Regions from separate parts of the Psychromonas sp. KJ10-5 genome, predicted to be linked through region 2. Evidence: predicted binding sites of a transcription regulator. Region 2 holds the regulator's gene; the other holds the start of a gene.
What was found. Region 2 encodes sigma-54, which starts transcription at its own class of promoters, with help from an activator protein. Its sites were predicted from a motif close to GTTGGCACGNNNNTNGNNT; they were not measured.
Positions count from the first base shown of each region.

Region 1: AC0L3W_RS05180 (choice-of-anchor A family protein) is a predicted target of sigma-54. The motif match lies at 10,032-10,050, and genes of this name have one in related genera.

Region 1 covers NZ_CM147864.1:1,138,105-1,154,476, reverse strand. Annotated here, with positions in the region: gene AC0L3W_RS05240 (SDR family NAD(P)-dependent oxidoreductase) at 1-563, opposite strand, end outside; gene AC0L3W_RS05235 (nuclear transport factor 2 family protein) at 563-1,021, opposite strand; gene phrB (deoxyribodipyrimidine photo-lyase) at 1,097-2,470, opposite strand; gene AC0L3W_RS05225 (YbgA family protein) at 2,545-3,504, opposite strand; gene AC0L3W_RS05220 (ChrR family anti-sigma-E factor) at 3,535-4,233, opposite strand; gene AC0L3W_RS05215 (sigma-70 family RNA polymerase sigma factor) at 4,226-4,852, opposite strand; gene AC0L3W_RS05210 (LON peptidase substrate-binding domain-containing protein) at 4,945-5,511, opposite strand; gene AC0L3W_RS05205 (DUF3833 domain-containing protein) at 5,641-6,192, opposite strand; gene AC0L3W_RS05200 (chalcone isomerase family protein) at 6,189-6,737, opposite strand; gene AC0L3W_RS05195 (DUF2878 domain-containing protein) at 6,730-7,227, opposite strand; gene hisF (imidazole glycerol phosphate synthase subunit HisF) at 7,556-8,329, shown strand; gene hisIE (bifunctional phosphoribosyl-AMP cyclohydrolase/phosphoribosyl-ATP diphosphatase HisIE) at 8,326-8,949, shown strand; gene AC0L3W_RS05180 (choice-of-anchor A family protein) at 9,026-9,994, opposite strand; gene AC0L3W_RS05175 (heme-binding beta-barrel domain-containing protein) at 10,173-10,754, opposite strand; gene AC0L3W_RS05170 (hypothetical protein) at 10,914-11,525, opposite strand; gene AC0L3W_RS05165 (amino acid ABC transporter ATP-binding protein) at 12,195-12,935, opposite strand; gene AC0L3W_RS05160 (amino acid ABC transporter permease) at 12,938-13,609, opposite strand; gene AC0L3W_RS05155 (amino acid ABC transporter substrate-binding protein) at 13,635-14,393, opposite strand; gene AC0L3W_RS05150 (glutathione S-transferase family protein) at 14,907-15,503, opposite strand; gene AC0L3W_RS05145 (DUF711 family protein) at 15,519-16,372, opposite strand, start outside.
Region 2 covers NZ_CM147864.1:3,808,677-3,825,048, reverse strand. Annotated here, with positions in the region: gene degS (outer membrane-stress sensor serine endopeptidase DegS) at 1-616, shown strand, start outside; gene murA (UDP-N-acetylglucosamine 1-carboxyvinyltransferase) at 695-1,954, opposite strand; gene AC0L3W_RS16840 (BolA family protein) at 1,974-2,222, opposite strand; gene AC0L3W_RS16835 (STAS domain-containing protein) at 2,232-2,483, opposite strand; gene AC0L3W_RS16830 (MlaC/ttg2D family ABC transporter substrate-binding protein) at 2,480-3,106, opposite strand; gene mlaD (outer membrane lipid asymmetry maintenance protein MlaD) at 3,108-3,578, opposite strand; gene mlaE (lipid asymmetry maintenance ABC transporter permease subunit MlaE) at 3,580-4,356, opposite strand; gene AC0L3W_RS16815 (ATP-binding cassette domain-containing protein) at 4,356-5,162, opposite strand; gene kdsC (3-deoxy-manno-octulosonate-8-phosphatase KdsC) at 5,533-6,081, shown strand; gene lptC (LPS export ABC transporter periplasmic protein LptC) at 6,082-6,645, shown strand; gene lptA (lipopolysaccharide transport periplasmic protein LptA) at 6,632-7,171, shown strand; gene lptB (LPS export ABC transporter ATP-binding protein) at 7,174-7,899, shown strand; gene AC0L3W_RS16790 (RNA polymerase factor sigma-54) at 7,933-9,378, shown strand; gene AC0L3W_RS16785 (PTS sugar transporter subunit IIA) at 9,474-9,917, shown strand; gene rapZ (RNase adapter RapZ) at 9,934-10,776, shown strand; gene AC0L3W_RS16775 (HPr family phosphocarrier protein) at 10,783-11,058, shown strand; gene mgtE (magnesium transporter) at 11,073-12,434, shown strand; gene AC0L3W_RS16765 (YacL family protein) at 12,519-12,881, opposite strand; gene AC0L3W_RS16760 (winged helix-turn-helix domain-containing protein) at 13,036-13,866, opposite strand; gene lpdA (dihydrolipoyl dehydrogenase) at 14,454-15,884, opposite strand; gene aceF (dihydrolipoyllysine-residue acetyltransferase) at 15,991-16,372, opposite strand, start outside.

The DNA of each region.
Region 1 (16,372 bases), 1.2 Mb from region 2:
AACGGCATCGGGAAATCATTTTTCTCAGTTAAAGGTGTTTTAATAAAGCCTGGATGTATTAAGGTGACATCAATCTTATATTTTATAAGATCTAACCTTAGGCTGTTGGCTAGGTAGTCAACACCAGACTTTGAAGCGCCGTAAGCTTCACTCCGTTGAAATGGCATTAAAGTCGCACTAGAGCTAACAAATACAACTTGCCCACCTTCACGTACTTTTGGTAAAAAATACTGTAATAACCAACCTAAAGAGATCAAATTTGTTTGTATAACATCCGCAAATAATGCGCCATCAAAATGTTTAGCATCATCAATATAACGACAATTGCCTGCATTTAACACTAGGATATCTAGGCTATCTAAGGACTTTGAGAAAGCCTCAATTTCAGATGGAATAGTCATATCAAACTGACCGGTCATGTATGCTTGCTCAGCCATTTCCTGTAACTTTTCTTGGTTACGTCCACAGGCGATGACATTATTCCCCAGCTGATGATAATAGTCGAAGAGTGAATGGCCGATACCGGAGGTTGCACCTGTGATCAATATATTTTTAGCAGTCATCATTGTGCAGCCTTTACTTTGATCCAGTGAATCAATTTGCCAATCAAGGGTAATTGCTCGTATAACATAGCACCTAAATCTAAGAAATCACGGTGGTATACAATTTTATTATCTTTTGCAATCAACTTAGAAGAACCTTGAACTGATACTATTTCACCTTTATTTAATTTGGTATGTTGATAGTTCATTTCCCAATAAACTGCGGCCTGTTGTCCACTCACAATGACGTCATTAATAGTAAAAGTACAACTACTCAAATTTTTATATAGACCATCAAAGTAATCGTGTAAGTTAGACAGCCCTTTGATCTCATGGATAGGGTCAATGAATGTTACTTCTTGTGCGTATATTTCATCTAATAAATCTAAGTTATTAATTGAAAGTTTCTGATACACAGAAATAAATCGATTTAACCACTCAGGATATTGCTTTACTACTGCTAACCTATCTTTGTCCATTGTATTACCTTAAATATATCCACCTAATGTCAATCAATAAACATACCAGATTTGTCATCTGTTTATTAATATTGGTTACTTGTAAAAAGCTAATGCATTCAATCTTGCTTCTTTATGATCGACTATTGCAGGCCAATAAATAGATAAATTATTTTCTTTTATATATTTGTGTGGAAAATGTATCTGTTTATCAGGCAACTTGCTAAGTTCTGGTAAATATTTACGGATAAAAGTGCCTTTAGGATCAAACCTTTCACTTTGAGTAATCGGATTGAATATTCTGAAATAAGGTTGTGCATCGCAGCCGGTACTTGAAGCCCACTGCCAACCACCATTATTTGAAGCCAAATCACCATCAATAAGGTGCTGCATAAAATAACGTTCGCCTAAACGCCAATCAATTAATAGATGCTTTGTTAAAAAGCTAGCAACTACCATACGTAGGCGATTGTGCATCCAACCAGTTTGATTTAGCTGTCTCATAGCCGCATCTACCAACGGGTATCCGGTTTTACCCTCGCACCAAGCTTCAAAAAGTGCAGAATCATATGGCCATGAATGATCTTGATATTTATCATTAAAACATTTGTGTTTACACAGACTTGGCTTTGCAAATACTAGGTGACGATAAAATTCACGCCAAATAATCTCATTCAACCAGCAAAACTCATCACTATCGCTGCTAATTAAAATATCAGGATATTTATCTAACAAACTTTTAAAAACATAACGTGGACTTAACACCCCTGCCGCCAAATATGGTGAAATACCACTTGTTCCTTTTACGCTAGGAATATCACGAACATTTTTGTAATTTGATACTTTAAATCGGTAAAAAAGCGGTAAGGCTTTTTCTGTTAATATGCTCGCTAGAGGCCACTTACTTGATAATGATGAAATTTTATCGTCTTCAGTTATACTTTTTTTGTCGCTTATACTTTCAAAGTATTGATAACCATGTTCCCTAACATAGGTTAACCAAGCACGCTTAAAAGGAGTAAACACTTTGTACATATCACCTGATTTGGTAACAATTTTTCCTTTAGGTACGATTACGTCTGCTTCAAATAAAGTTAGAGGTATTTGTTCTGTTAAACATAATTGATCACGTTGTTGCTCGTTGATTTCTAATTCACTGTTGGCTAAAACTTGTTTTACATCATTCTCTTCACAGTAATTTTTTAAGTATGCAACCTGATCTTTGAAATAATCAACTTCAACTAACTCTAACTGAATGTTAATTGCGGCTAATTTTTTAACTAACGCAACAGCATGCCGTTTAATGAAGTCAATCTTAATAGGAGCCCAGTCATGGGCTAACCACTGTTTTTCAGAAATAAAAAAAACCGCTTTTCCGGTTTCGTTTGAAGTAGATTGATTAATGAATTGATAAAATGCGGGGTTATCATCTGTCCGTAAATCGTTTCGAAACCATAGTAGTTGATTCATAGGAAGGAAATTCCTCTAAATAAGAAGGGATAATAAACGCTACAGTATAAACTGTAGCGATAAAAACTTGGAACTTAGTATGCGTACCTTAATCTAAGCTGTTCTGGATATGGTTGTAAGTAAGACTGGCCTTTCAAATAATCCTTTGGATACTCTCTTAAATAATGATTGATCAATGTTAAAGGAGCAATTAAAGGTAATAGGCCTAAACGATAACCATCTATTTGTTCACACAGCTCTTTACGTTGCTCTGCAACTAAGTGCTTAGAGAAGTAGCCTTGAATATGTGTCAATGTATTTACATGGTTTTTACGCGTAGCAGGAATTTTAAGTGCTTCCATTAGCCCAAAAATATACTTTTCAGCTTTCTCTGCTAATGTCATATCAACATCTGCTAATAATTGTCCAAGTTTCTTGTAAGCCACTAGGTTATGACTCATTACGGTATACTTATAGTGGCTATGGAATGTAGTTAACTTATGTTTTGTTAAACCTGACTCACTTACAATCTGCCAATGTTTGTAGGCATAGATACGTGCCACAAAGTTCTCTCTAATATGCATATCATTTAAGCGACCATTTTCTTCACAAGGTAACAGTGGATTGGCTTCCATTATCTCTTTTGCAAAAGCACCAATGCCATCAGATGCGAGTGAATTACCATCTTCGGAATAAATTTTAACCCGCTCCATACCACAGCTTGGGCTTTTAGCGCAAAATACATAACCACTTAGGTGTTTGGTCATCTCTGCTACTTTTTTACCATACGCCTGTAATGCTTCAGTTACATCACCAGAACCGTCTGGACGAGCCACTGAAATAACATCTCCTTTCTTAATTTGCCTAATCGTTGGACGAGGTATCGGCAAACCAATAGCAACTTCCGGACAGAATGATTCATATTCAACATGATCGCCTAACTCATCGATACAGAACCTAGACGGCTTATTACTAGCATCGAAACGTACTTTTTGACCAATCAAACAGGCACTTATACCAATTTTAATATCTTCTTTTGCGACTGAATAAATCACTATTCGCTCCTTTGAATAAAAAACTAAACACTAATAGATAAACGACCCAATTGGGTTTAATAGCTTATTGATACCCTGTGTAAAGTGTAGTGCATCATTGGCAACTGTGTAACATAAACATCCATTTTGAGAGATAGGATTGTGCGTGAAGGTACCATCTAATAAAATAAAATCGCCTTTATTGTATTCGCCTCTGCTGTCAGTGAATGAACCATCAAGTAAAACTGTCAATTCAAATCCTTTGTGGGTGTGAGCTGGTACACCACCACCTGGATTGATATGCAATAAACTAGAATGGATTTCATCTTCATCAAGTTGTAAACGAGAGCGCGATAATTTTCCAATGTTAGCCGCTTTGCCTAACTCAATACGGCTAAGCGCAGTAGGCAATTGATATGTTTTATCTCTAAATATAACTTCTCGTTGCAATGCTTCAGTGATTACATCAGCATCGTCAGAAAATGTAATATTGCTGATCATTGACTCAAAAAAATCTTCTTCATCAGCTTCCTCTGAGTACGAAGTAAAGCTATTTGAATCTAGATCATCTAGTCGGACTGTCGCTTCTTCAAATGAATGCTCGGCAACCTGTTCCGTTAATTGCGCTATTGTGTGTTGGCAATCAGTGCACATGTCCGCGTGGATACTAATGCCGATAGCAAGCGAAGCCGGCAAGTCGCCATTGACATAAGATTGTAATAATTCAAATTTCGGATGGTGCTTAATCATGTTCTTCTCCTAACTGCACTTTCAATTTAGCGAGTGCTAAACGTAGTCTGGATTTAATAGTGCCAAGTGGTAGGTTAAGATGGTTCGCAAGTTGCTCTTGAGACATTTCCATCAAATAAAAACCTTTAACGACTTGTTGTTGCGCTTCTGGTAATGCTTCAATGACACGTAAAAGCTGATTACTTTCGAGATGATCCTCATAAACTTGCTCTTCGGTCACTGCACCTTCTGCAATTGGCCAAATGTCATCACTCAAATTATCTTCTCGGTTACTTTTAACTTTTCTTAATAAATCAAAAGTCACATTACGCATTACCGTATAAACCCATGTCGTTGCAGCACCTTTATTTGCATCAAATAAATGTGCTTTACGCCAAACATTACTCATGGTTTCTTGAACCACTTCGTGGGATTGAGCCTCATTAGGAAATTTACTGCGTGCAATACGCTGTATCTTAGGAGCAAAAAATTTAAACAGATGAGTAAACGCATTTTTACAACGTTTATCAGCAACTTGGTTAAGCCATTCGCTTAGTTGGGTGTGATCTATATTTTCATTCATGCTGTTAGATTTAGCATGACTTACCCCTGTTGGCAATTTAGTTTGTTCGACTACCATAATTATTTCCCTAATTTGGACTCTGGCAATCAATACGCTATCGAAAAATTAAAGATCACTTAAGAATTAAAATATTATGGTTTTTGGAAGGTTTATTGTGAAATGATTGAATGAACTAACTTTTTAGCCTCAGTGTATGAAGAATCAAATACAAATTTATTTTTAACATCAAAGGGAATAGGTAATAACTCTAGCCACCTAGACACCGTCCAATAAGGATTATTTGGTAATTGGTCGTGGTATAACTTAGCGAGTAATTCATTATTCTCAAATAATGTTTTTAATGAGTCAGCTAATAACGCTAGTTCTGTATTTGATGTTTTTTGTGACCAATGCTTTCGTTGTTCAACATCAGCGAACAACAGTTTATCGTTATCTTGTTCAAGTTTAGATAGCTTAACTAAACAACCACATTCGACATCAATTTCTAAGACACCATCCTTCCCTTGTTCAAAGTTAATGACTTCAACCCAACTACCCCAACGGTAAGCCTGATTAATATTCTGTTTGTTAGATGAAATGACAAATCCGCCTAACTGGGAAGCTAGCCCAACCATTTTTAAATAACGAGGTTCAAAAATTCTTAAACGCGTAATACCACCCGGTAATAAGAATAAATCTAGTGGAAAAACTGGGAGATTAGTTGTTTTAGCTGACATAATGGGCCCTCTTTAATAAAAAAATGTGCATAACAATATGCTCACTTGACAGTACGAAGGTGTTGCTAAAATAGTTCATCAATATCGTAAAGCGAATAACAATCAATTAAACTAATTGAGATAGAAATGTTATTCGCAACTTGCTAATGGCGCTTGTTTGTCAAAAAATAGTGTTACATTAGCGACGTTAACACCTAATTTATGAATAGCAGTTTTATTAATGACTCGATACTTGTCTATTTTGTACATCCAATCATTCATGCTCACGTCATAAGTAGTATCATCGACTGGTAAAGTTAAAGTATATTTTAGCTGAAAAGCAAAACCTTGATGCTCACCAATGGCCTCCCCAACCACATCTTCCGCAGTCCCAATGTAACGTCCATCAACTTGCTGTGAAAAATGCCAATTGCGATAACTTATTTCACCATCATCAAAAAAGAATTTTTCAGCCAATATTCCATCTTTACCTTTCCAAGTTCCTTTCAACTCAACACAAAAACGTCTAGTAACTACATTACTAGCATCTTGAATGGTCCCCCATGCGATGACATTGCCATTAAAATACTCTTTAATATCAAAATTACTAGTTTGACTTGAATAATCACTCAAATCTTGAGTACAACTGACTAAAGCAAAGCTACTGAGTAGCAGTACTACTGGAGGATTAACGTATTTCATGATTTTATTCCTAATAATGTATCACGCAGTTCTGGCTGTGAAGTATTCTCCGAAAACCAAATAGCCATAAAAATGTTCCTGAAATCCTTACCATCAATTTGTCCAATGAAACGTTCATTGTAATAGAAAGCACTGTTATTACCTTGAGCAACAAAAGCTAATTGATCACCCTCTTTAATATCAGGCCACATATTACGGAGTTGTTCTAGATAAGAGCTATACCGCTCACTAGCAAAACCAAGGTGCACCCACTGTTCAATAGTTTTCTTTATGAGTTGTTTGGATTCAATACTTTTAAGATATTTAATTTGATACACTATAACCCCTTCCGGGTCAGGATATACGCCACTACTTGTTGATAATTGACTTTGATAAATATCCCAAATAAACACCGAAAAGGTTGCCCTGCCTACCTGTATCGTTGCTGTTGATTTTAACAATTCAGATAGACTATTTTTCCATTGATCTGGTTCCTCAGCAGGTACTGCAAAGGTTAAGTTGATCAATAGAATTGACGCAACTAACCCTTTAAATAACTTAAGCATACTGTAGGTCTCTCTGTAATATGATTGATTTTAAATAAAAAAATAAAAGGAATAAGCATCCCCAAATTATTGCAAGAATTGAGAAAGTAACAGGTAAACTATAAGCGAATACCACAACACCAAAACTTTCCCCTGCTAAATAACTCAATGGCGCAAACCCGCCTCCTATGAGCAATTGGCTTTTTTTGGAAGCGCTCAGAAAAGTTAAACTATGACAAATAGTGCTTGCAAAACAAGCCCACAATACCATCAACCAAAATGGTGTGAAATTAGCATTTGGAAAAGTAAAAAAGTGGATAAAATGCAAAAAAGAATCCACTGACACACCTATAACAGTAACCAATAATACCAGTCGAATTTCTTTAATTATTTTGGACAAGAATTTAAAATGAATAAATAAAAGGGTTAACGCAACAGGAATAAAAATATTTCCCCAATATAATAAACCAAACCATATAAGGTTAAACCCCAACATATTGATTAACATCATTATCACTCCATGATTACTATGTAATTAGTATTGATATTTAAATACGGCCTCTGATTACATAAAGATCTCTTTTGACAGATAGAATCATTCGATATTCACTACTTAAACAATCCAAAAGAAGTAAAGGTTCAGGTATAAAACCAATATTAAAAAGTGCTTAATAATCAGATTAAAGCCTACAAAGTGATCATTAATATAGTTATAATGTATGGATAATGAATTAATAATCTTTACAATCACTTATGATTATTTCTTAATAAAGTATTGGTAAATTATTTTAAGGCCGTTGAATAGCTTAAAATAGTAGACCACATAATAGCGAGGCTTTATGTTAGCAAAACGAATTATTCCATGTTTGGATGTAAAAGATGGACAGGTAGTTAAAGGTGTACAATTTCGTAACCACGAGATTGTAGGCGATATCGTTCCACTTGCTAAACGTTATGCAGAAGAAGGCGCAGATGAGTTAGTTTTTTACGATATTACTGCCAGCTCTGATGATAGAGTGGTCGATAAAAGCTGGGTTAGCCGAGTTGCTGAAGTCATCGATATCCCATTTTGTGTTGCAGGCGGTATCAAAACAGAAGAAGACGCAAAACGCATTTTACAGTTTGGTGCAGATAAAGTTTCTATCAACAGCCCTGCGCTTGCAGATCCAAGCCTTATTAATCGTCTAGCTGAAAAATTTGGTACGCAATGTATTGTTATTGGCATTGATTCATACTTTGATGAAGAAACGGGCCAACACCAGGTTAAACAGTTTACAGGTAATGAAGCAGCTACAGTAACAACCAAATGGAACACTTTTGATTGGATAAAAGAAGTACAATCACGTGGTGCCGGTGAAATAGTATTAAACGTAATGAACCAAGATGGCGTACGTTGCGGATATGATATTGACCAACTTTCTCAAGCACGTGCTATTTGTCATGTGCCATTAATTGCATCGGGCGGTGCCGGTGAAATGGTTCATTTTGCAGATGTATTTAATAAAGCTGATGTTGACGGTGCTTTAGCAGCCAGTGTATTCCACAAACAAATAATTAATATTGGTGAGTTAAAATCTTACCTTAAAACAGAAAAGGTAGAGATACGTTTATGAGTTTAATGAAAGAAGAGCAACTAGCAACGTTAGATTGGGAAAAAGTAGATAACCTAATGCCTGTTATTGTACAGAACCAAGTTTCAGGTAAAGTATTAATGCTAGGTTATGTTAATAAAGAATCATTAGCAGCAACACTTGAATCTGGTAAAATGACTTTTTTTAGCCGTACTAAACAACGTTTATGGTGTAAAGGTGAGCAGTCAGGTAACTTTTTAAATGTAGTTGAAATCAGTTCAGACTGTGATAACGATACGTTATTAGCGATTGTAAACCCAATCGGTCCAACTTGCCATTTAGGCAATGAAACTTGTTTTAAAAATGAACAAGAGCCTTCATTAAGTTTCATCTCTGACTTAGAGCAAGTAATCAAAAGCCGTAAAGGTGCTGACCCAAAGAGCAGCTACACAGCTAGCTTGTATGCACGAGGTACAAAACGAATCTCACAAAAAGTCGGTGAAGAAGGTGTTGAGGTTGCACTAGCAGCAATGGCAAAAGATATGGATGAGTTAACTTGTGAAAGCGCTGATTTACTATATCACTTAACTGTCTTATTACAGAATGAAGGCCTATCGCTTTCGGATGTTGCTGATAAATTAGCTGAACGTCATAGTAAGTAATTAGATATTAACCCTAAATTAAAAACCGCTCACAGTTATGTGTCAGCGGTTTTTTACATTTAAAAATATGAATTGATTAAGATTTTGACCTATTCCACATCATCATACCAGCCAGAGCAGTTAATAGAATGAAGAACATACTAGGCTCAGGCACTTTTACCGGGTCAGTTGAATTATTAGCATCAGGGTCATAACTAATTACACCTGTGAATAATGCATCATGCACTTCACCATTTTGTTGAAAATTATTAACAACCACTGAACCTTCAATAGGCGTGGCATTAGTAAGGTCTGCAAAAGGTGCCAATACACTACCATTGATTTGTTTAACTAAATCAATTTCAGTCGCCTCAAAGAAATTCCAAATAATATTCTCTCTAAAAACATCACTAGTAATATTACCCACGGCATTACCTAAATTTGAATCATTAATCATCTCACCAGACACATTAATAATGATAGTTGAGGGAGACTGACCGTTTAAATCAATATCATACTGTTGTATCAGATTATTCTCGAAAAAACTTTCAGAAGTAATGTTAAAGACTGCTGGGTCATTTCCAACTGAATCACCGACGTTAAATGATGCAGCCGATGGCTGATTGTTGGATGATGTTAACAAAACAGAGTTAACAGCTAGTTCTGATAAATAACCTGAAAAGTTAATAAATTCAGATTTAATTAAATCAAAGTCATATTGTGATGCATCATTTGATACTGAATTTGAATTAATATTACCATTATTAGTTCCGGCAATAATCACTTCATGCCCATTTGCATTGACTGTTGTGCCTGAAGATAAGTCACTACCAACAACCAGCACACTACCAACAGATGAATCATTTTGAGCTAAATGAGTGCCATAGTTAGAAGCAGAGCCTGATAGATCACCCGCTACAATAGTTTTACCTTCAACTTCACTCGTTGATGTTAAATCATTTAACACCACTAAGTTATATTCATTCAACGTCTCGATAGGACCAGCTAAGCTGAAATGAGCATAACAGGTTAATGCCACACCCATTAATGTGTTTAATTTTTTCATTTGAGTATCTCAAAGATTATTGTTTATTTACAAGTTTATGCAAATATTAAGCCAAAATAGTTAAGTGATTGAAATGTATCAAAGCAAAAGCTAATCAATAAGTTGTAGTTTAAGTAATGTAAGGTTTATCGACAAATAACAGTCTAAATAGAACCAACACAGCAACTTTAACTTAAAGTTAATCTAGCTTAACACTAGTATCAATCTCTCTTATCAACCTATGGTGGTCGTTATGATTAAATTCGTTACCATAAATATCTAGCATCATGTGCTGCGAGTATTGTAACTTATCACCTGATAGGGTCATTTTTTTCTGTAATGATTTAGTTGATGCTTTACTTTGTAAAAATGCAGACTCGGTAATTGGCCAATTAGGGCAATTTAAACGCGCTTCAACTTCAAACACAGTTGAACGTTTTGTAGTAGCCTTACCGCCAGCCAGAACAGAAAGCCCACGGGGTATGGTCAAAGAGTTGATCACATTCTCAGTACCTTGCTCCCATAACCAATAACCTACTTCGCGATGGATGATTTTTCCCGTCGAGTTTCTTTGTACTAACTGAGAGTATTGTACTGCGCTCAACGCTTGCTCTTCGGCATTAGATGTTTCGCCTGCTTCTATAAAAACAAGAGTTTCAAAGTAGTCATTAAGTTCAGTTGAGCCATCTGCTTCAGGTGATTTATCTTTACCTTTATTGCCTTTCCATGTACCAATTAACCCAGCTAATGGTCCGTAATCGATTGGGTCTTGCTCCTGCATATTGTTGCCTTTTTATTATTAGTTATTTGGGGGGAAAGATTTCGAGCAGGATTATATAGAAATATCAGGAGCTTTAGTAGAGATTACTACTTTAGTGTAGTGGCAGAGTGATGGACTGGTAAGCAGTTATTTAATATTAACTGCTTACCACTTCTTTAATTAACCATTGGCGGTTTGTTTTCTTTTTTTATATGCACTGATAACCAACTCAATAGCTGATAATAAGATGAGGGTATAACCTAACGTTTCTGTGCCCTCTTCTACAATATTTTTAACGATACGGACATATTGTTCGCCCATCACCGAATGCCAAAATGAACCACGCCCCATTAGTCGTGAAAACGCAACAAGCGTAATAAACCCAGATAAAAACACGCCATAACTTGGCAGAGTAGTGTAGGCTTTTAAAGCCTTATATACCTGTGAGAACTGACCTCGTAATGAACATAATAACCCGATGAAAATCATACACACCAACATCTGCCAAGCACCATCAAATGCATGATGATCCAATAGCGAGTCAGACTCCCTAACAAACATCATAGCTAATAACGCAGCTAAGATTTTACCAATAATATTTGATGCTTTATCTAACTTAGCTGCCCATAAAAACAACATACAACTACTGAAAGTTAATAGGTCTTGTAGATGTTCTGTTAATGTATGTTCGCTATATTGGGCATGAGTATGAAGTTGGTAACCTTCCATATCAATCAATATTGCCACTACAGAGACAACAATTAAATAGAGTAAAGCGCGGAGTAAAAACATAAATAGGGTCTACCATGATTATTTCATCTCAACATATTTAATGAGATGAATGAGTAAAAAATTGATTTCGTATAGCTCAATAGCCTATTAACGATCTCAACAGCACAAATTTATAAATTACACTTTTAAAATACCAATCATGCTCAATAACTTCTCTATCACATTAGGAGTTAAGCTATAGAATACAATTGCATAAACAAGCACTCTTCAGCGATAACTTGAATAGTAAATTACTATTTCTCTAATAAGATTACCAAAGAGCCTATGAGGGGGAACTCTTAACGCTGCGACTTTATCAACGCCATTAATTACTTGCTCTACATTCATTAAATAGAGATTAGTGGTTTCATGTTTTTGATAAGAGCTTTAATGAAAATGGAATTAATTCATTCATGATGAAAGAATGGTTTAATATTCTTTAATACTCATCAATTTAAACTCATTAATCCTTTAATGATAGTTCAATACTTTTATGGTAACTATATTAAATAATTGAAGTTGCTTGCTTTATAAAGTCTAATTAATAAAGTGCAGGATTATAACAATGCTAGAAGAGTAATACAGCTGTTTTAACAAAGTATTTACATTATTCTTTATAAAAAATAACAAGTAGAAACTCTGTTAGGAAATGAGCAAAGCTACCCCAGAAAAGAGGTAGCTTTGAATAGACTAATGTTGCTTTAAAGCACGCTTAACAAAGGCTTTAGTTCGCTCATGTTCAGGATTAGAAAATATCTGTTGAGGTGTGCCCTGCTCTACAATGTAACCATCTTCCATAAAGATAACGCGATCCGCGACTTCTTTAGCAAATTGCATTTCATGGGTGACCACTATCATGGTTTGTTTCTCTAGAGCTAATTGTTTCATTACAGCGAGTACTTCATCAACCCACTCAGGATCTAAAGCTGAAGTTGGTTCATCAAATAAGATAACTTCACCTTTTGCAGCCATTGCCCGAGCGATCCCCACACGTTGTTGTTGTCCACCTGAAAGTTGCGAAGGGTATACATTAAGCTTCTCAGCTAAACCAACTTTCACTAAGATGGCTTCAGCAGTTGATAACGCTTCTTGCTTAGAAACTTTCCAAACCGTGATTAAACTTTCAGCAACATTTTGTAATGCGGTTTTATTGGCGAACAAAGAATAATTTTGAAATACAAAACTACTTTGTTTGCGCAATTCAGTAATATCTTTAGCTTTATGGCTCAAAGCATCGATACTCGCAGGCCCGATAGTAATATTACCTGTAGTTGGTGTTTCAAGGTAATTTAAGCAACGAAGTAATGTTGATTTACCAGTACCAGATGGACCGATAATAACCACTATTTCACCCTTTGCTACTTCAAAGTCAATCTCTTTGAGTACTGCTAGATCACCAAATTTTTTACTTAACTGAGACACGCTGATCATGATTAATAGGCCTTATTAAGTTTATATTCTAATAGATGCTGGATACGAGTGAAGAAGATAACCACCACCCAATAAATTACCGCTACGGCTAAAAAGCTTTCAAAAAATTTAAAGCTAGAAGAAGCTTCCATTTGTGCTTTAGCCATAATTTCAGCCACCCCAAGAGTGAAAGCCAAAGAGGTACTTTTAATCATATCGATAAAGTAGTTCATCAAAGATGGTGTCGCAACACGTGAAGCTTGAGGCAATATAACGCGTTTCATCGCCTGTAAACGTGTCATACCAATACTTAAACACGCTTCCATTTGAGACTTATCAATACCTAATATAGCGGCACGAATACTTTCCGCCATATAAGCAGAAAAGTGTAATGATAGGCCAATAATAGCGGCAGTGAAGGCATCCATACCCACAAAGATAGGCATGAATTGTGGAAAGCCATAATACAGAAGAAACAACTGCACCAATAAAGGTGTTCCACGGAAAAATGAAATATACAGTGATGCAAGGTGTTGAATAAAGGCAATTTTAAATACTCGCACTAGGGCTAAACCTAACGCGAGTATCAATGCAAATAAGAACCCCCAAAGTGCCATTTCCATCGTTACCCCAAGATACTTAAGTAAAATGGGCATTAATTCAATTATGTATTGAAGGTCAAAAGAACTTTGCATAAAAACGACTCTTTAAGGATTAATATTATTGTGTAATGTCTGTACCAAACCACTTATCTGAAATTTCAGCTAATTTACCATCAGCGCGCATTGCCGCTAATGCAGTATTAACTTGGTCACGAATAGCTAGTTGCGATGGTTTGTTTAAAAATGGCATTGCATTTTTAATTTCTTCGAATGGGTGGCCAGCTAATTGTAATGGTAAACCTGCTTCTTTGATTAATTGTACTGAAGAAACACGGTCCATGACAAACGCATCTGCACGGCCAAGCGCTACATCTTGTTCAATACCTGTATCGTAAGTAACAATGTTGATTTCGTTGTTAGTATCGTATTTACGTAATACTTCTTCGAAGTTACTGCCTAAGTTAACTGCCACTTTCTTACCTTTTAGGTCTTCGATACCTTGAATATCATCACGACCTTTACGAACCGTCACTTGAACACCATCAATCACGTAAGGAGTTGAGAATGCATATTTAGCAGAACGCGCTTCAGTGATAGTAATTTGGTTAGAAATAGTATCGATATGACCTGCTTCTAACATACCAAATAAACCAGAGAAACTTGCAGTTATAAATTCAACTTTGTAATCAGAGCGTTTTGCAATTTCATTCCATACATCAACTTCAAAGCCTTGTAGTTTATCTTGCTTAGAAAAGGTAAATGGGAAATAACGACCAGACATACCGACTTTAACAGTTTCTTGTGCAAATGCCGGAACAGTTAATAAGCTGCTTGCTGCTACGAAAGCAATCAGTGCCTTTTTAAAAAATAATTTCATAGTAATCCCTATCTAGGTAATGTTTCCAATATGCTAATTAAGATCCACCTATTTTCAGTAGCAAGATAATTATCTTTAACAACTAAAAATAACGTCTAATTACCATTATCAGTGTTAGCTATAGTAAAAGTGTCATTAAACGTATTTATTATTGTTTAATGAGGTAATTATTATTCCAATAATCTAAATGGTTTATAAATAAAATGAGATAAAACGCAGTTAATAAAACGATCTAGCTTTTATACATAGTCAGTTTGTTACTATTAACACAATCTTTGTTTATAAATTAAACTAAATGATTATTTATCAGAAAAACAGCTGAATTCTACCGTAAAATCAATGTTTAAATCATCAAAATAATTGATTCTAAAGTAAAACAAAACCATTCAACCGGAAATGTGCAGCGAATAGTAAACTACTCTTGCTACTCTGTCGTTTAAGATTTTATAACTTAATGTTATATAATAGAGAGTTAGATATAGCCTTGAATAGGATAGAGCGAGTTAACAGCGATTAACCAATAGCAATATAATCAGTATGGTTTTTAATACGTGAAATCCAGGCAAGGATTGCAGGATAACCATTTAAATTAAACCCGCCTTCATAAGCCACATGCGTATAGGCAAACAAACAAATATCTGCAATTGAAAAATCGTCGCCTACTAAAAAGGGATGCTCTTGCAATCTCACTTCCATCACTCCCAAGGCTTTTTTGCCACCTTCTTGTTTGCTCGCTAGCTCCTGCAACTTGTCTGCTGGGCTACCTAAATATTTATGAATAAACCGCGCTACAGCGATATAAGGTTCATGGCTGTATTGTTCAAAGAACATCCACTGCATGCAAATGGCTTGTTGGTATTGAGACTCAGGAAATAATTCACTTTTTTGTGCTAAATAATAAAGGATGGCATTGGATTCAAACAAAAATTGTTTATCTTCAGTGACTAATAATGGAATTTTAGCATTGGGATTCATGGCTAAAAAATGATCAGTTCGGGTTTCCCCTTTTAAAATATCAACTTCTACCCAATCATGTTTAATTTGTAATAAAGCGCATAATAATTTCACTTTATAACAGTTACCTGAAAGGCTATCTCCGTATATGGTTATTGGCATACTCTGTCCTTAGGGTACTGCAAGTACCGTACAGTTACACAAATCATCACTTTCAAATGAGGTAGTATCCCCTGCAACCAACCCTGGTACAGGAAACACTCTAACGGTTAATGGTTTATTTAATCTGAAGGCCATCGTCCCAGTATCACACATTAAAGCAGATAGCTTATGGCTTGGTGTGTTACCCGGAATAGGTACTGTATCTAAACCAATTCCACACACCGCACTGTATGTTAATAATGCGCGAATATCAAAATTTGCGGCATGACTACCAACTGCTAACCCACGATCTTCTGTTAAGGCTAACATTAACCCTGAAAAGCCCACCAGCGGCATAGTCTTAATAGATTTAAACACCCTGGTTAATAGCGAAGATGCTTCCACTGTGCCAGCCGCTCCAAAGTATTCAACCCCCATTAATTCGTAAACTTCCGTCATGCTCGCACAATTTTTAGAAGGTGCGGCTGAACTGTCTAAGCCTGCAAAACGATAGGGTATTTCCTCAATGCCATCAATTATTTTTTGAAGCTGATCAACATGTTGCTGTATTTGTTGTACTAATGCCTGGTGATAGCCTTCATATAATGTTTGACGCTCAAGTGTTGAGTTAAGTGAATTAAAGGCCTTGAGTGTTGCAACAAGCAAATCAGGTGTTTCTAAGCCAATCACAAACGTATTTGTATGAGCACTATCAACATAACTAGCAGGAAAATACGGAATAAGTGGCTGGCAATTAAAGTTAACGGTAAAATTAAAGTTACCTTCTCCCCTTGGAGTCACATCACTAATTTTGCGAACTGTTTTCACCGCTTCGTCAATTAATTTCTTATCCAATAAAAAATGTTGATCAGCAGGGATATTCA
Region 2 (16,372 bases):
CCCTGAAATAGGCGATGTGGTATTAGCCATAGGTAATCCTTACAATTTAGGACAAACTATCACTCAAGGCGTGATCAGTGCGACTGGTCGTGGTGGAATGAGTAGTACTGGACGACAAGACTTTATTCAGACCGATGCAGCAATTAATGAAGGTAACTCTGGTGGTGCTTTAATTAACAGCCGAGGAGAACTTGTAGGTATTAATACTTCGGAATTTTATACCGGCAATAGTAATGTAACTTATGGTATTAGCTTTGCCATCCCTTACCGTTTAGCCAGCCATGTAATGCAAGGCATTATTAAAGACGGCCGAGTGATTCGAGGCTCTTTAGGAATTGAGGCTGAAAACCTAGATCCCCTAGTCGCACGTTTATGGGGTTTAGAAGCTAAAAACAGCATTATAGTAAAGAAAATTACAGAAGGAGGTCCGGCACAAAAAGCGGGGATGTTGAAAAATGATATTATCTTAAAAATCGACAATAAAGATGCCGTCAACTTGATTCTAACCATGGATAAGATAGCTAAAATAAAACCAGGAACAGAAACGGAAATCACTATTATCAGGCAAGGTGAAGAACACGTATTAAATGTCCGTATCGGTGAGTTACAACAATAGTTAGGTTTATTTAATAATCTATTTCAAAACAAAAAAGAAAGCCGAAGCTTTCTTTTTAGATAATAAGGCTATTTAGTATTAGCTTTCTACACGACGCATTTTTGCACCCAGTGGAATTAACTTATCTTCAATCGCTTCATAACCACGGTCAATGTGATAAATCTCATCAACTGTCGTTTCGCCCTGAGCAATCAAACCAGCAATAACCAGGCTTGCAGAAGCTCGTAAATCTGTCGCCATCACAGTTGCGCCACTTAATTTGTCATTATCCCCACAAATCGCTAAGTTGCCGTCTAACTCAATGTTAGCGCCCATACGAATCAATTCAGGGACATGCATAAAGCGGTTTTCAAAGATATTCTCTTTAATACGACCAGTACCTGGCGCCACTGTATTCAATAAGGTAAATTGAGCTTGCATATCAGTTGGGAAAGCTGGGTGTGGTGCTGTTGTTATGTTTACTGATTTTAAAGTACGACCAGTCATATCAACTTCAATCCAATCTTCACCGGTAGTCACTAATGCGCCAGCTTCTTCTAATTTAGATAATACTGCAGTTAATAATAATGGGTCTGTTTTCACACAACGTACTTTACCGCCACTCACAACACCAGCCACTAAGAAAGTACCTGTTTCGATACGGTCAGGTTGTACTTGATAAGCACAATCTCCCAACTTTTCAACGCCTTCAATAATAATAGTATCAGTGCCAGCACCAGTGATTTTACCACCCATACCGTTAATAAAATTCGCAAGATCCACTATTTCAGGCTCTTTTGCAGCATTCTCAATGGTAGTAACGCCTTCTGCTAATGATGCTGCCATCATTAAGTTACCTGTACCAGTTACACTCACTAGGTCCATATATAAATGGCAACCTTTTAGGCGACCATCTACACGTGCTTTGATAAAACCATCTTCAACTTTGATCGTCGCGCCCATTTGCTCTAAACCATGAATATGTAAATTCACTGGACGAGCACCAATAGCACAACCACCAGGCAATGATATATCAGCTTCTCCAAAACGAGCAACTAGCGGGCCTAGCGCTAAAATAGAAGCACGCATACTTCTTACTAACTCGTAAGAAGCAGTATAATTTTTAACATCTTTTGCGTTAATGTGTACTAGGTGCTTATCTTGACTTGCTGTCGCGCCCAGCTCTTGTAATAACTCAAGCGTGGTCGAAATATCTTTTAATAGTGGAACATTGCTTAAATTAATGTCCCCTTCAGATAATAAAGTAGCAAATAAGATTGGTAGTGCGGCATTTTTTGCCCCAGAAATAGTAACCTCGCCATTCAGTTGGCAGCCACCTTGAATAATAAATTGACCCATGAAAATCCCTATTAACGAACTAAATAAAATGTTTTTGTTTTTGCCACTCATCTGGCGTTAACGCTTTAATCGTTAACGCGTGGATTGCATTACTCGCAATCTCTTCAGATAAATGAGCATAAATTGTTTGTTGCTTTTTAACGCGACTCATATCGATAAACATCTCGCTTACAGCAATCACTTGAAAAGTGCCACTTTCACCTTTAACAATACAAACATCTAATGTAAGGGCTTTTTCTAATTTTTCTTTAATTATTTCTGTATTCATATACAACCACTATTTTTCAAAAAGGTTTTCAACACCGTAAAGCTCAGCTAACACAAATAATTTAGCTGATGCATTAATCATTAAAATTGCTGGGTATTGGGTTTTAATTTGCACTAAATAAGCAACACCTGCCGAGTCAATATTATCTAACTGTGATAAATCAAGATGCGTTACGCTCTGGTACGTATTTATCTCGGGATAAACTTGCTTGCTTAAACCAGCAAGTAATAATTCTCGGTCAAATAAAAAGTGACTACTCATGATTCAAACTCATCATTTTTTTCTAGAAGTAATTTAATCACTTCATCGATACCTTGTTTCTGAATTAAAGAACCAAATTCTGTTCTTTTGGTATCTAACATACTGATACCTTCAGCAATCACATCAAACACTTTCCACTCGCCCGTTTTTTTGTTTTTACGCAACTTGAAGCTTAATTGTGTTACTTGTCCATTGTTGTCGCGCATTCTAACAGGAATACTGACTATTTTCTTACCCTTAAAGTTATTATTATCGAGTATTGTTAAGGTCTGTTGATCATATTTAATTAATATATGGCCGTAGGCATTAATTAAGTAAGTACGGAACGCATTAACAAAGTTTTCACGTTGCTCTGCTGTTGTATTTTTTAAATTTGCACCAACGACACTATAAGCTGCATATTTGTAATCAAAATAAGGCAATAACTCTTCATTAATGATCACCTTAATGTATTCAGGCTGCTCAGCTAATTTACTTCTCTCACTCTCTAAGCGTGCAAAGGTTTGCTTAGATAATGTTTTTAATGTTTGGTTTGGATCAGTTAACCCGGCATCAGTGTCTGCAGCAAATGCAGAAAACGAAAGTGTATATAACAGGGCAATAATAGAAATAAATAAACGCATGTTAGTCGTCCTTATTAATAGAGTAGATAAACTGACCAATCAGGTCTTCTAATACTAATGCTGATTTTGTATCTTCAATCGCATCACCATCGCCTAGCATCTCAATGCCATCGTCCACAAACCCAGGTTTAATACCAATATATTGTTCACCCAGTAGACCCGAAGTAAGGATTGCGAGTGATGATGTTTCAGGGAAGTAACCTTGATTTTCATACATGGATAACTTAACTAAAGGCGTATAAGTATCTTTATCCAAAGAGATAGATTCGACTCGCCCTACGACTACACCACCTAATTTAACTGGCGCACGTGGTTTTAACCCCCCCACATTACTAAAGTTAGCTTCAAGCGTATAACTATTGCCTTCCCCTTTGAAAGACAACCCAGCAACACTGAAAGACAAAATAGCAAATGCGGCAATAGCAGCAACAACAAATAAACCAACCCAAATTTCTAATTTTTTCTGTGACATTCTAGCCCCCAAACATAATAACAGTCAGTAAAAAGTCCATTCCTAAAACAAGTAACGAAGCTAGTACTACAGTTTTTGTTGTTGCTCTACTAATTCCCTGTGCATTTGGCACAGTGTGGAAACCATTATATAAAGCAACCCAAGTAACAATTAACGCAAAGATAAGACTTTTGATCATACCATTGCCAACATCAGGAATGAAATTAACACTACCTTCCATCACAGACCAAAAGGCGCCGCCATCTATGCCCATCCAACTTACGCCTATTAAATAGCCACCCCATATTGCTACGACATTAAATAGCAGTGTTAATAAAGGTAAGGCAATGATGCCAGCAATCAGGCGTGGTGCAATAACACGTTTCAATGGCGAAACCGCCATCATTTCCATGCTCGCTATTTGCTCTGTACTTTGCATTAGGCCAATTTCAGCAGTCAAAGCAGATCCTGCTCTTCCGGCAAACAATAAGGCAGCAACTACCGGCCCAAGTTCACGTAAAAGTGATAAAGCGACCATACTGCCTAAACTTTCTTCAGCCGCATAATCAACTAATACATAATAGCCTTGTAAACTCAGCACCATACCAATAAACAGACCCGCGGTAACAATGATCGGTAAAGATAGAATGCCTAGATGAAATATCTGAGCAACAGTAAGTTGAAATAATTTAGGGTGAGGCTTGGTAAATAAAGTACGGTAAAACATTAATGCAGACTTACCTGCACGTTGAATTAACTGTAATGTGTAAGCCCCAATCGCTTGTAAAAATGAACTCATTATCGATTGGCCTCTTGTAAATCTACTAAGTAATCACTTGCAGGCAGATGAAAAGGCACAGGACCTTGAACAGCCCCCTCGAGAAATTGTTGCAACAATGCATTGTCCTTTTGTGCTAACACCTCTTCTACAGAGCCTTGCGCAATGATTTGTTGATCCGCAAAAACATAAACATTATCCGCGATTGACAAGACCTCGTTTACATCATGAGAAACAATAATAGAGGTTAAGCCTAACGTGTCATTGAGTTGCTTTACTAACTTTAATAATACATTCATTGATATAGGATCTTGGCCCGTAAAAGGCTCATCATACATTACCACTTCGGGATCAAGTGCAATAGCGCGAGCCAATGCAACTCGTCTTGCCATACCACCAGATAATTGTGATGGATAAAGATCCTTTGCACCGCGCAGACCTACCGCATGAAGTTTCATTAATACTAAAGTAGTTAACAACTTTTCATCTAATTGAGTATGTTCCCTCAGAGGAAAAGCAACATTTTCGAAGACAGTTAAGTCATTAAACAATGCGCCACTTTGAAATAGCATGCCCATTTTTTTACGAGCTTGATATAACGCTTTTTCAGAACAGTCATGAATTGATATGCCATTGAACAGTACTTCTCCGCTGTTAGCAGGAATTTGACCACCAATCAATTTTAACAGCGTCGTTTTACCAATACCACTTGGCCCTAATACGGCTGTGATTTTGCCTTGTTCAAACTGCATATCTATATTATCAAATATGATTTTTTGTTGTCGCTTAAAACTAAGTTGATTAATTACAATATGTTGTGTTGACATAAATACCTTTTCTCTAAGAAAAAGAAAGTTTAGTCTGATTAATAAATCACTTAAAGGACTTAATCAGTCAGAATCGAGATAAGTAACGGTTTGAGTTGGATTTTACCTATAAATTCAGAAATAAGCGAAACTTAGGAGGTCCAATCACCTTATTTCATTATTACAGACAAAGTATATCGCTGTAAGTTTCTAGAGGATGACATTAATAGTAACATTAATACGGTTTAATCTATGTAATATGAAACAGTCTTGTTATGATTGGCACATATTTTGATTTCATAAATTGATAACAATAAACAATGCTCGCGATCCTTTGCGGACTTTGATATTTTGATAATAGATTTGCTGTATTTAAAAAAAGAGTCGATACATGATAGATACCCCCTATGGAAAAATCAGCCAAGATAATTTTCAACGCGCACAAAAAATAAAACTTTTTGTATGCGATGTTGATGGTGTTTTTTCTGATGGCCGCATTTACCTGGGAAATGACGGCGAAGAGCTAAAAGCATTTCATACAAAAGATGGCTTTGGGCTTAAAGCGATTATGCAACAAGGTATTGAAGTCGCTATTATTACAGGTCGCCAATCTAACATTGTTAGCACCAGAATGAATGCCTTAGGCGTTAAGCATATTTATCAAGGTAAAGATGACAAGTTAAGCGTTTATAAAGACTTGTTGACTCAATTGAATTTAACAGCTGAGCAAACAGCTTATATCGGTGACGATGTGGTAGATCTTCCTGTCATACAACTGGCAGGGTTAGGTATTGCAGTAAATGACGCACACCCACTGGTATTACAAAAAGCAGATTTAATCACTACTATAAAAGGTGGGTTTGGGGCTGTTCGCGAAATTTGTGATCTATTTTTACAATGTCATGGACAACTTTCTATGACACAAGGTAAAAGCGAATAAATGAACAAACGTCAAAGCATCCCTTTTATTGTCCTGTTTATCGCTTGTGCGGTATGGGTCTATTTCTCAACGGATACAGAGTATCCTGCATTACCAGATCATCACCCAAGCTATATTGCCGATAACTTGCAAAGTAATCATTACGACCAAACTGGTTTTAATGATTATCGTGTATTTGCTGATAAAGCAACTAACTATCCAGAGGATGATACGACCTTATTTGAACATCCTAAAGTTGTTATCTACCATAAAGATCAAGAAACCAGTGTGGTCAGTATCTGGCAACTAACCAGTATAAAGGGCACGTTGAAAGAGAAGAATAACCTATTGTTATCTGGCAATGTATTTATTAAAAATATAACAGAAGATCAAATGGTGCAGACTATGTCTACTGCACAAGCAACGATAATGCTGGATACTAAAGTGATCACCAGTGATTTAAAAGTAACTTGGACAGGGCCACAACTTAAACATGAAGGTGTAGGAATGTGGACGTCTATAGAAGCTGAAGAGATGAAACTTAATTCGAATATAAAAGCGGTGTACTTTAATGAACCTAAATAAATTAGCATGCTTACTGAGCATTTCATTGTTTAATGCCAATGTGATTGCATTAGAGTCTGATTATAACCAACCTATCCATGTTTCTTCAGTTAAGCAACATGCGAGTTTGAAAACCAATACTATTATTTTTACTGATGAAGTATTACTAACTCAAGGTTCGATTAAAATCACAGCAGATAAATTAACCGTGATCCGAGGTGAAAAACCTAATCATGAATTAATGATTGCTGAAGGTAATACCTCTGTTTTCCATCAAATTCAAGATGATGGAAAACCATTGGATGCTGAAGCTAAAAAAATTACCTATGATGTGGCTAAAGGTAAAATAACCTTAACTAAAAATGCACAAGTGAAGCAATTGGATAGCCAAGTTAATGGTGCTGAGATTGAGTATTTCTTAGCAACACAAGAGCTTAATGTTAGTACAGACCAAAATAAAAAAGAGCGTGTAAAAACCATCTTTTTACCTGCTCAATTTGAAAAATCTAAAGACACTAACTCAACTTCAAACACAGGCAACAAATAACTATGGCAGAGTTACGCGCAACGGGGTTAGTTAAAAGTTATAAAGGCCGAACTGTAGTAAATGGTGTTGGTTTAACAGTAAAAACCGGTGAAATAGTAGGTTTACTAGGCCCTAATGGTGCAGGTAAAACCACCTCTTTTTATATGGTCGTTGGTTTAGTGAAACAAGACCAAGGTAGCATCGTCATTGATGACGAAGATATTTCTAGTAACCCAATGCATATTCGTGCACAAAAAGGCATTGGCTACCTGCCACAAGAAGCATCTATTTTTCGACGTTTAACCGTGACAGAAAACATTATGGGTATTCTACAAACCCGTAAAGAATTAACGCAAAAGCAACGCGATGAGAAGCTCAATACACTATTGGAAGAGTTTCATATTACTCATATTCGTGATAACAAAGGAATGAGTTTATCGGGTGGAGAGCGACGCCGTGTAGAAATAGCACGCGCACTAGCAACCGAGCCCAAATTTATTCTACTGGATGAACCTTTTGCAGGGGTTGACCCGATTTCAGTAATTGATATAAAAAATATTATTCAGCAATTACGAGATCGTGGTTTAGGTGTATTAATCACTGACCATAATGTAAGAGAAACGTTAGATGTTTGTGAGCATTCCTATATAGTAAGCCATGGGGAAATTATTGCTGTAGGTACACAAGATGAAATTCTTGCAAACGATCATGTAAAACGCGTTTATCTAGGTGAAGAGTTTAAACTTTAAGTTATTGCCACACGTTCAGGAAGATATGTTTTGATGAAACAGGGTTTACAATTGAAAATGGGTCAGCAATTAGCGATGACCCCTCAATTACAACAAGCAATAAAACTATTGCAGCTTTCAACATTAGATCTACAACAAGAGATTCAGAATGCTTTGGACTCTAACCCTCTTCTCGAACAAGATGATCAAACTGGGTCAGAAGATACGGTTAAAGAAGCCGATAGCAGCGTATTAGATACAACTGAAGCGATTACTCAACAAGAGTTCTCTGATGATCTCCCTGCAGAAAAAGAGTGGGAGGAATCTTATAACTCCACCCCAATCACAGGAACGACTTCTAATGCCGTTGCCTATGAGGGAGAAAATACACTTTATCAAGGCGAGTCATCAACCTCTCTACAAGACCATCTGTTGTGGCAAATGCAATTAACACCTTTTACAGATACCGACCAAATAATCGCGATGGCGATTATTGACTCTATCGATGAATCAGGCTACTTGACCACCGACTGTGAGAGTATCTTAGAGAGTTTACAAACAGATTTAGAAGAATTAGAACTAGATGAAGTAGAGGTGGTACTTAAACGCATTCAACACTTTGATCCACTAGGGGTTGCGGCACGTACCACCCAAGAATGTTTACAAATACAATTACGCCAACTACCAGAAACGACTCCTTGGCGTAATGAAGCAATTCAAATCCTTGAGCAATACATGGATCTATTAGGTAATAGAGATTACCGAACTTTAGCCAGAAAAAGTAAGCTAAAAGAAGCTCAACTTGCTGAAATAATGCGTTTAATTCAAAGCTTAGAGCCTCGCCCTGGTAACCGAGTAGAAACCAGCGAAACGCAGTATATTGTTCCCGATGTGTACGTTAAAAAGATCAATGGGCAATGGCGTGTATCCCTAAATCAAGATTGTGATCCTAATTTATCAATTAACCAGCAATACGCGAGTATGTGCTCAGGTAACATTAGTAAAACTGACTCTCAGTTTATCAAAGGCCACTTACAAGAAGCTAAGTGGTTTATTAAAAGCTTAGAAAATCGTAACGATACCTTATTAAAAGTGGCTAATTGTATTGTACAACAGCAACAAGCCTTTTTTGAATATGGCGATGAGTCCATGAAGCCAATGGTATTAAACGATGTCGCATTTGAAGTAGAAATGCATGAATCCACTATTTCACGTGTTACAACACAAAAGTTTATGCATACTCCACGTGGTATATATGAACTGAAATTTTTCTTTTCTAGCCATGTTGCTACTAATGGAGGCGGTGAATGTTCATCAACCGCTATTCGCGCTTTAATTAAAAAGTTGGTTTCAGCTGAAACCACAACTAAACCATTAAGCGACAATAAAATCACCCAGTTGTTGGAAGAAAAAGGTATTAAGGTAGCAAGACGTACTATTGCTAAATACCGTGAATCCTTAGGAATTCCGCCTTCTAATCAACGTAAACAATTACTTTGAACTAAGAAGTAATGCAAATAAATAAGGATTAACTATAGTCATTTAATGCTAACCTGATAAACTCGCGCGTCCATTAAATACAGTTAACTATTATTATGAAAATATCTACTCTATTAAATCAACAATCGGTATTCTGTAACACTACTTGCACAAGCAAAAAAGGCGCTCTAGAAAAAATCAGCCTTATCGCAGCAAAGGAGCTCGATTTAGATGCCCAAGAATTGTTTGAAAGCTTAATTGCACGAGAAAAAATTGGGTCAACAGGTGTTGGGTCTGGGATTGCTATTCCACATGTCAAAATTTCTAGTGAGCTACCTGCTACGGCTGTTTTTTTGCAATGTGAAACAGGTATCGATTACGATTCATATGACGGTAATAAAGTGGATATATTATTCGCTATCTTTGTACCTGAAGACCTTTGTAAAGAATACCTTTCGGCGCTATCAGAAATTAGCCAAAAGTTATTAGACAAACAATTCTTACGTCAGTTACGCAGTGCGGGAAATTCCCAAGAATTATTTGAATTACTAACACTATAGAAAGACAGGAGAAAGTATGAAGTTAATTGTTATTAGTGGTCGCTCAGGCTCAGGAAAAACAATTGCACTTCATGTTCTCGAAGACTTAGGTTATAACTGCATTGACGGTGTACCTTATCAACTACTCGAGCAACTTATTGATACTTTAGACCCTAAAGACAATAAAGTTGCTGTGAGCTTAGATGTCCGTAACATGCCAACCAAAGTTGAGCAAATACAACAACTGATCGCCTCTCTTCAAAAGAAAGTGGAATTGGAAATCATCTATATTGATGCATTAACCAGTGAATTAATTAGGCGTTATAGCGAAACTCGACGCTTGCACCCTCTTTCAAAAAAGAAATTCTCTTTATCCCAAGCATTAGAACTAGAAAATGAGATGTTACTGCCATTAAAATCGATGGCTGCTTTTTCTATTGATACCACTTCATTATCAGTGCATAACTTAAATGAACACCTCAAAATCTATTTACAGGGCTCAACAAAAAGTAACTTGCTTATTATTTTCCAATCTTTTGGCTTTAAATATGCTCACCCAGAAGACGCTGACTACATGTTTGACGTGCGCTTTTTACCTAATCCATATTGGGAAAAAGAGTTAAAAGCTTTTTCAGGTAAAGATAAGATCATTCAAGATTATTTAAGCACCTTTCCGATTGTCAAAGAGACGATTACCAATATAGAAAACCTGTTTTTAAATTGGTTGCCACACTTAGAGCAGAACAACCGTAATTATGTCACAGTCGCAATTGGCTGTACTGGCGGAAAACACCGTTCAGTATACGTCACTGAACAAATAGCGGCGCGTTTCAAGCATAAATATCAGGTACAGATAGAACACAAATGTTTAAAGGAGTAGTTCCGATTGGATATCATTAAGCAAACAATTACAATAAAAAACAAATTAGGGTTACATACACGCGCAACCATCAAATTAGTTGAACTTGTCAATGCATTTGACGCTCAAATCACCATTACACACAATGGCAAAAAAGCCGATGCCGGTAGTGTGTTAGGATTACTTGTACTAGAGACCTGCTTTGGACAAGAGATTGAAATCGAAGCAAGTGGCACGCAAGCTCAAGAAGCAATGCAAGCGGTAACCGAATTAATCGAAAATAAATTTTTAGAAGAAGAATAATTATAGGAGTTGGTATGCTGGAAAACACTAAAGTCGATAATACCCAGCTACGACTTCAAGAAGTAAAAAAAGCCCTTGAAAGTGGTATGTTTGTTTTAGCACGCAGTATTTTAGATAAAATGCCAGCCTGCGATGTTGCCTTTCTTTTAGAATCATCTCCGCCTGGTTACCGTAAAGTACTATGGAATCTAACCGACCATGACCAACACGGTGAAATCCTAGAAGAACTAAATGAAGATGCTAAAGATGGTATTATCAACCTCATGGGCACAGACAACCTCGTAGCAGCAACAGAGGGGATGGAAACTGATGGCCTGGCCTATGTATTGCGTGGTATACCAGATAGCGTTTACCGCGCTGTTTTGGAGCAAATGGACACACAAGATAGACAACGTGTTGAATTAGCATTAGCCTATCCAGAAGATACTGCCGGCTCAATCATGAATACCGACACCACCACAGTGCGCCCAGATGTGACCATTGAGGTAGTGCTTCGTTATTTACGTCTAAAAGGCTCACTGCCTGATACAACCGATGCGCTATATGTTGTAGACACCGATAATAAGTTACTGGGTGATGTTTCACTATCAACACTACTTACCGAAGAGCCGAACTCACTAATTGCTGATGTCATGAATCATGATACTGAGCCACTTCAGGCATTAATGGAAGAAAATGAAATAGCTAAGCTGTTTGAACGACATGATTGGATTTCAGCTCCAGTAATTGATAGCGACAGGCAACTGCTCGGTCGTATCACCATTGATGATATTGTTGATATTATTCGTGAAAATGCTGAGCATTCGATGATGGGTATGGCAGGTATGGATGACGATGAAGATACCTTTGCCCCTATTTTACCCAGTGCAAAACGTCGAACTGTCTGGTTATCCGTTAACTTAATGGCCGCATTTATTGCTGCCTCTGTTTCTAATATGTTTGAAGCGACATTAGAACAAGTTGCTACCTTAGCCGTATTAATGACCATAGTACCGAGCATGGGTGGTATCGCAGGTAACCAAACTTTAGCGCTGGTTATACGAGGTATTGCTGTTGGCCATATTAGTAGTAGTAATACACGTTGGTTAATCGGCAAAGAAGCCGCGATTGGGCTATTAAATGGCATGATCTGGGCTATTTTAGTGGCGACTGCCGTGGTGCTTTGGAAAGGCGATATGCAAGTAGGCTATATTATTGCCGGGGCAATGTTTATTAATTTGTCCATTGCAGGTATTGCAGGGGTTTGTATTCCATTGTTAATGCACAAATATAAAATTGACCCCGCCTTGGCTGGCGGTATGGCACTAACAACCGTGACCGATGTGATTGGCTTGTTTTCATTCCTAGGTATGGCGACCTTAGTATTACGCCACTAGTTCAAGTCCTCTTATTTAAATCTAAAACCTATAACGACTTATACAAATTGTCGTTATAGGATTAACAACAAGGTTATTTACCAATTAAATAAATTCCAACCAAGATTCCAATAAATTTAAAAAGTCTTCCAATCCACACTCAGCTTCAATCTCTTGATCATAAAAGTTTAAATCATTCGCTTCATCTAAATCAGATCCATGCATATGTAAACTATGATTACTAATACTTGCCTCTTCTGTCGTTAGGTAAAGAGCGAACTCATCACCAGTCAGCTTATATTCAGCGATTTTTTGTTGTTGTAAATCAGAGATGACGACTAATAATGCTTCCACCCACTGCTTTTCCTGGCCCTCCTGCTCTAGCCAAGTACCGAAGGCTTCATGTCCCATTGACAATTTAACGGTTGCTTTACCGCTAAAATAGTCTTTTTTAAAATCAAATTCCATACTGTCACTCTCTGCACTCAATTAATGACTGAAGTATAATACTAACCAAAATAACTGAGAGAACTATTTTACTGATTATCAGCAAAAAAAGGCATAAAAAAACCCTTACTAGTTAGTAAGGGTCAGTGTCGTTGCGTTAAGGTTAAGCGTTAGATTAACTATTAACAGCTACTTTAAATTCAGCAGATACAACATTAGTTGGTACTAGTTCATAAGCTGCTTGTGGTTTTAATACCACGTTTGACTTGCTAGCGACCATTAACATCTGTTTCAAACGGTTTGACTCAAAAGGTTTTAACAATAAACCTTGAACATCTAATAAGCTGTTTAGACCTAATAGCTCACGTTGAACGTCATGATGAGAGTTTAAGATACTGATATCGGCAGAAGCTGAAGTTTGACCTGTACGAATTGATTTAATTAACTCTAGACCTGAGTATTCAGGTAGTAATGCATCAACGATAATAAGATCAAAGTCTTGTAGTGCAATAGAACGCTCTGCTTCTAATGTAGTAGCAACGCCTTCAACATAAGAAACATTTAATGCTTCTAATTGTTCGATTAATTGAATACGACCTTCAGCAGCCCCTTCAACAATCAGTACTTTCATACTTGTTATTGCATTTGCAGTAGTTTCACCTTGCGTCATTGGTGACACAGTATTATCAGAAACTGTTAAACCTTCCATACGTGCAATGTAGCCACGTTTTGGAATAGTAGAAATATTAAGACCGTGTAGACTTAATGTACCTACACTTTTACGTAATTGAGAAATATGTTGGTTAATTGTGTGGTCAGTTACTAAACGACCCCACACATGTTGCGCTAAGTCTTCACGTGTAACAACTGAGTTAACATTTTTGCATAAGAAATGTAAAAGAGATGTACGTAAAGGACCTAAGTAAACTTTACGATTGCCATGAATCAAACTATTTTGACTCGTATCAATGTGGAATTCACCCACAACTAAGCTTTTTTCTAACATAATAATAGTACCCATTTTAAATTTATAATATATGTGCCAGTTCCAATGGACAGGCGATTTTTGTTTTATTTGCGGACTACTTGGGTAGTCTCTTATATATAATCCCAATCATATTATCAAATTAAGGTAAAAACACAAATGCATTCATCTCATGTCATTATTTGATAAAAATATCATCAGTAAAATTAACTATAGGATAGTTTTAGAAACCTGCAAACAAAATATCTTGTATTTTTACTAAATTGATTTCTTGTTAAGAGAAAGGGTTAAGTAGGAATAAATTTCATCGCTCAACGTTATTTAATTAATTAATACTTGATGAACTACTTTTGAACTCAGCAAATATTGAATACTAACAAATAAAGCTTAATAAAAACCCAATAAATAATGTTAATAGCTATAACAATATACCAGCAATCACTACAATTTCTTTATACAGCAATTATTTGTCATTACACTATAGAGGTAAGCACTAAAAACAATAGAGATGACATTATTGAATGTCATTTTTTAAAGAGAGGTATTTGAGCAGAAACAAAAAAGGCAACGCTTAACGTTGCCTTTTGAATAACAAATTAAGTATCTAATTACTTACGTTTTACCGCTTTTGCATTTGGTAAATCAGTAATTGAACCTTCATAGATCTCAGCCGCTAGACCAACAGATTCATGTAGCGTTGGGTGAGCATGAATAGTTAATGCGATATCTTCTGCATCACAACCCATTTCAATTGCTAAGCCAATTTCACCTAGTAATTCACCTGCATTAGTACCTACTACAGAACCACCGATGATGCGGTGTGTATCTTTATCAAAAATCAGTTTAGTCATACCATCTGAACAATCTGATGCAATTGCACGACCTGACGCAGCCCATGGGAATACTGATTTTTCGAAGTTAAGGCCTTGCTCTTTCGCTTCTTTCTCAGTTACACCAACCCAAGCCATCTCTGGCTCTGTGTAAGCAATTGAAGGAATTGTTTTAGGGTCAAAGTAATGCTTCTTCCCTGCAATAACTTCAGCTGCAACATGCGCTTCATGCACACCTTTATGCGCTAACATAGGTTGACCAACAATATCACCGATAGCGTGGATATGTGGTACGTTAGTATGCATTTGCTTATCAACTTCAATGAAACCACGTTCAGTAACTGTGATACCAGCTTTTTCAGCATCCAGTGATAGACCATTTGGTACACGACCAACAGCAACTAACACTGCATCGTAAGCTTTTGCTTCAGCTGGTGCATTTTTACCTTCAAAAGAAACGTATAACGCGTCTTCTTTAGCATCAACAGCTGTTACTTTAGTTTCTAGCATGATGTTAAATTTGTTTTTCACTTTCTTAGTGTAAACTTGCACGATATCTTTATCAGCTGCAGGCACTAATTGATCAGCGAACTCTACAACATCAACATCTGAACCTAATGATTTGTATACTGTACCCATTTCTAGACCGATGATACCACCGCCTAAAATAAGTAAACGTTTAGGCACTGATTTAAGCTCTAGTGCATCTGTTGAATCCCAAACACGAGGGTCATCATGTGGAATGAATGGTAATTTAACAGGACGAGAACCCGCAGCGATAATTGCGTTATCAAAAGTAACTGTTGTTACTTCACCTTCGCTACTAGTTGCTTCAATGGTGTTAGCACCAGTAAAACGGCCAAAGCCATTTACTGTTGTTACTTTACGCATTTTAGCCATGCCTTTCAGGCCACCAGTTAGTTGTGATACTACTTTTTCTTTCCAGATACGGATTTTATCGATATCTGTAGATGGTTCACCAAATAATACACCGTGCTCAGATAATGCTTTTGCTTCTTCAATTACTTTAGAAACATGTAAAAGAGCTTTAGAAGGGATACAACCAACATTTAAACAAACACCACCAAGTGTGTCATACTTTTCGATTAATACAGTTTCTAGACCTAAATCTGCTGCACGGAATGCTGCAGAATATCCAGCTGGGCCTGAACCTAATACAACAACCTGCGCTTTAATTTCTTTACTCATGACGACCTCTATAAAAAAGAACACTCGAATTAGAATTCTAGTCTATTCAAATGTTAATAGAATGTAAATGAATGGTCGGCATAACTGCCGACCTAGTTAACAAAGTTTATAAAATTAATGTACGTAAATCAGATAAGTGCTTGTTAACAGCAGTAATAAAGCGTGCACCATCCGCACCATCGATTACACGGTGGTCGTAAGAAAGAGCAAGAGGAACCATCATACGAGGTTCAAATTCTTTACCATTCCATTGTGGTTTAATCGCTGATTTAGAGACACCTAAGATTGCAACTTCAGGTGCATTAACGATTGGTGTAAATTGCGTACCACCGATACCACCAAGGCTAGAGATAGTCATGCTACCACCTTGCATATCTTTAGCAGTTAATTTACCAGCACGGGCTTTCTTAGAGATCTCTGCGATATCACGACAGATTTCAAAAATACCTTTGTTTAATACATCTTTAACCACTGGTACAACTAAACCA